2 regions of the Pseudoalteromonas sp. AOP7-A1-14 genome follow, and region 2 is predicted to be linked to the other one. Evidence: predicted binding sites of a transcription regulator. Region 2 holds the regulator's gene; the other holds the start of a gene.
What was found. Region 2 encodes MetJ, which represses methionine synthesis genes. Its sites were predicted from a motif close to TAGACGTCTAGACGTCTA; they were not measured.
Positions count from the first base shown of each region.

Region 1: a site for MetJ is predicted at 1,115-1,132, ahead of metA (homoserine O-succinyltransferase MetA). Genes of this name have one in related genera too.

Region 1 covers NZ_JBQSVO010000070.1:10,680-12,889, reverse strand. The annotation lists gene ACT3RM_RS11505 (homocysteine S-methyltransferase family protein) at 1-112, opposite strand, end outside; gene metA (homoserine O-succinyltransferase MetA) at 102-1,049, opposite strand; gene ettA (energy-dependent translational throttle protein EttA) at 1,259-2,210, shown strand, end outside.
Region 2 covers NZ_JBQSVO010000022.1:17,247-19,456, reverse strand. The annotation lists gene ACT3RM_RS05760 (malic enzyme-like NAD(P)-binding protein) at 1-756, shown strand, start outside; gene metJ (met regulon transcriptional regulator MetJ) at 819-1,139, opposite strand; gene metB (cystathionine gamma-synthase) at 1,373-2,210, shown strand, end outside.

The DNA of each region.
Region 1 (2,210 bases), on a different contig from region 2:
CTTCAAACTTATGCTGCTGGATCATGGTACCCATTGCACCATCTAAAATTAAAATGCGCTGCTTTAATGCTTCTGTAATCTGCTGACTTTTATTAACGTTATTATTCGGCATAGTTGTTAGTCCTTACGGCTTGGCTAACTAAATTAATATCATAAGGTGTAGTTTGGTACACATAATAATTTAACCAGTTCGAAAAAAGCAAAAAAGCATGACTTTGCCACGTTTTCGACGGCTCATTGTCTGCATTATTATCTGGAAAATAGTTTTCTGGGATCGCTGCATCAGGGCTTTTTTCTAGGTCACGCTGATACTCATCCTTGAGCGTATGAGCATCGTACTCTGGATGACCCGTTATATACACTTGACTGCCCGATTTATTTTTAACTAAGTAAGCGCCCACTTGCTGTGAGCCTGCCAATACAACTAAGTCATCGCTGGCATTTATTTTTTCAATATCAATATGACCGAAACGAGAGTGCGGCACTAAAAACGAATCATCAAAACCGCGAGTAAGCGCGCCGTGATTAAAATAACATTGGTGATTAAATACGCCACAAAGTTTATTTTCTTTAAGTTCACGTTTTAATTTATGGTGATGATATAAACCCGCATGAGCGGCCCAACACGAAAACAACGTTGAGGTAACATGCTCTTCGGCCCAATCGAGCAATACGGTGAGTTCATCCCAATAAGCAACCTCGTCGTATTCTAAATGCGCAAGCGGCGCACCAGTGATGATAAGTGCATCGTAGTTATTATCTTTAACCTCAGAAAAGTAACGATAAAAAGTGTCTAAATGCTGCTCTGAGGTATTTCTACTACGGTGGGTGTCTAAGCGTAAAAGTTCAACATTAACTTGCAACGGAGAGTTTGCCAGCAAACGAATAAACTGTACCTCGGTTTCTACCTTATTAGGCATTAAATTCAAAATTGCCAACCGCATCGGGCGAATCTCTTGCGTTTTCGCACGGCTTTTTGGCATTACGAACACATTTTCATGACGTAATTTTGCAATCGCAGGCAATTCATCTTTAACAGTAATAGGCATTCTTAGCTCCAAGGTACAATTCACCAATGGCTAATTATGAACGGTTAGTTAAAAATTTCAACCTCTAGATGTTTAGATGTCTAAATGAATTTATTTTATTAGCCTATTTAGTCAAAAAAGTGTTCTGCTTTGCTGTTTCGTTGACTGTTTCACCTGTGAGCCACTACAATACACATTGAAATTTTTATTATTATTTGAAGGCTTTTTCCATGGTTTTACCTGATAAGTTTATATTCTCGATGAGTCATGTATCTAAGGTTGTGCCGCCTAAGCGCACTATCTTAAAAGATATCTCGTTGCATTTTTTCCCTGGCGCAAAAATTGGTGTACTTGGCTTAAACGGTTCGGGTAAATCAAGCTTACTGCGCATTATGGCAGGGGTTGATCAAGAGTTTGAAGGTGAAGCTCACCCTCAACCGGGCATTAAAATTGGCTACCTACCGCAAGAACCGGTACTTGATGAAAGTAAAACCGTGCGCGAAACCGTTGAAGAAGCGGTAAGTGAAGTTAAAAATGCACTAAACCGTCTTGATGAAGTTTACAACGAATACGCTATGGAAGACGCCGACTTTGATGCACTAGCAAAAGAGCAAGGCGAACTTGAAGCTATCATTCAAGCCCACGACGGTCACAATATTGATAACGTATTAGAGCGCGCGGCTGATGCGCTACGTCTGCCACCTTGGGATGCTAAAGTTGAAGTGTTATCGGGTGGTGAGCGTCGTCGTATCGCTATTTGTCGTTTATTACTTGAAAAGCCTGACATGCTTATTCTTGATGAGCCAACTAACCACTTGGATGCAGAATCAGTAGCTTGGCTTGAACGTTTCTTACATGATTACGAAGGCACTGTTGTGGCAGTAACCCATGACCGTTATTTCCTTGATAACGTAGCCGGTTGGATTCTAGAGCTTGACCGTGGTGAAGGTATTCCGTGGGAAGGTAACTACTCTTCATGGCTTGAGCAAAAAGATGCACGCTTACAGCAAGAGCAAAAATCTGAAAAAGCCCGTCAAAAATCAATCGCGCAAGAACTTGAATGGGTGCGTTCAAACCCTAAAGGTCGTCAAGCAAAGTCTAAAGCTCGTATGGCGCAGTTTAGTGAGCTACAGCACTCAGATTACCAAAAGCGTAACGAAACCAATGAGCTATTTATTCCAC
Region 2 (2,210 bases):
CACGGCACCGCGATTGTCACTGCTGCTGGTATGATCAACGCACTTGAAGTACAAGGTAAAGATATCGAAGATGCTATTATCGTATGTTTAGGTGCAGGCGCTGCCGCAGTTGCCTGTATGGAGCTATTAATTAAATGTGGTGCCCTGCGTGAACATATTTATATGCTTGATCGTAAAGGTGTTATTCACACACGCCGCGATGACCTGAACGAGTATAAGCAATTATTTGCTAACAATACGGATAAGCGCACCTTACAGGATGTTATTGAAGACGCTGATGTGTTTGTTGGTGTGTCGGGTCCTAACTTATTATCTGCTGAAGATTTAAAACTAATGGCAGACAGACCCGTGGTATTTGCTTGTTCGAACCCAGATCCAGAAATTTCTCCGGTGGTGGCTCACAATGCGCGTAATGATTTAATTATGGCAACAGGGCGTTCTGATTATCCAAACCAAGTAAACAATGTTTTATGTTTCCCGTTTATCTTTAGAGGCGCATTAGATGTACGCGCAACTGTGATTAATGACGAGATGAAAATTGCCGCCGTGGATGCTATTCGTAGTATTGCTAAAGAACCAGTACCTGCAGAGGTGATAAAGGCTTCTGGCGTTGATAGTTTAGAGTTTGGTGCAACTTATATTATCCCTAAGCCAATGGATCCGCGTTTATTGCCACGCATCGCTAAAGCGGTTGCGCAAGCAGCGATAGATTCGGGTGTAGCGCAAATAGATATGCCAGACAACTACATGGCGTAAAGTTAATATTAAAAAACCTCAGTAATTTACGTCGCTGAGGTTTTTTTATGCTTATTATAGAGCTACTCTTCGCTTAAGATGGGCACTTCTAGTCCCATTTCTTGCATTATTTTCTTCACTTCTTCAGGCACTTTTTCAGCGTTATCTTTACGTAAGTCTTCATCATTTGGTAAAGGTTGGCCGGTAAAAGCATGCAAGAATGCCTCACACAGTAGTTCGCTATTAGTTGCATGTCGTAAGTTATTAATTTGGCGGCGAGTACGCTCGTCAGTTAAAACTTTTAATACATTTAGCGGGATCGAAACGGTGATCTTTTTAACTTGCTCTGATTTTTTCCCGTGTTCTGCGTATGGGTGAATATATTCACCATTCCATTTAGCCATAAGATGTATCGTTGCCTCAGGTTATTAATTGTTTGCATAGCCTTTGCTACGCAAAGATGCCGAAATTCTATCTTGTTAAACAAGATAGTCAAATACTTGTTGTTTAGCCATCTAGGAGGTTAAAAGTTTTTACTGCTGTATATTCGTCTAATAACGCTATAAATGCTTTGACTTCTTATATTTGATCACCTAACCTTTTAGACGTCTAAACATCCAATTATATAGGTGACGATATGAGTCAAAAAAACAAAGCAACCATTACAGTGCGTAGTGGCATTGATGCCGATAAACACCATGGCGCAGTTGTACCGCCGCTTTATTTATCGACCACCTACTCATTTGCTGACTTTGACACTAAGCGTGCTTATGATTATGGTCGCAGCGGTAACCCAAATCGTGACATCTTAGCTGAAACCCTAGCCGAGCTTGAAGGCGGTGCTAAAGGCATTATTACTGCAACCGGTATGTCAGCGGTCCATTTAGCTACGCAACTGCTTAACAGCGACGATACACTGGTAATACCGCATGACTGTTACGGTGGCAGCTACCGATTATTTACTTCACTTGCTAAGCGAGGCTTGTTGAAGCTTGAGGTTTTGGATTTAACCAAAGCTGAAAATCACCAAAAAATTCTTGAAATAAAACCAAAACTAATTTGGATTGAAACCCCCAGTAACCCAATTTTACGCTTAACCGATATAAAAGCGATTACCACAATTGCAAAGCAGTGTGGCGCATTAGTGGGCGCAGACAATACCTTTTTATCGCCAGCTTTACAAAATCCTATTGAGTTTGGAGTTGATATTATAGTGCATTCAACCACTAAATATATTAATGGTCATTCTGACGTTGTGGGCGGTGCTGTGATTGCAGCTACTCAAGAGTTAGGTGATGAGCTTGCTTGGTGGGCAAACAATATAGGTATTACTGGCGCACCATTTGATAGCTATCTAACGCTACGCGGCCTGCGTACGCTTAATGTACGTTTAAAGCAACACCAAGAAAATGCTTTCACGATTGCCGAGTATCTCGAGTGTTCACCGTTTGTTAGCCAAGTTTATTATCCTGGCC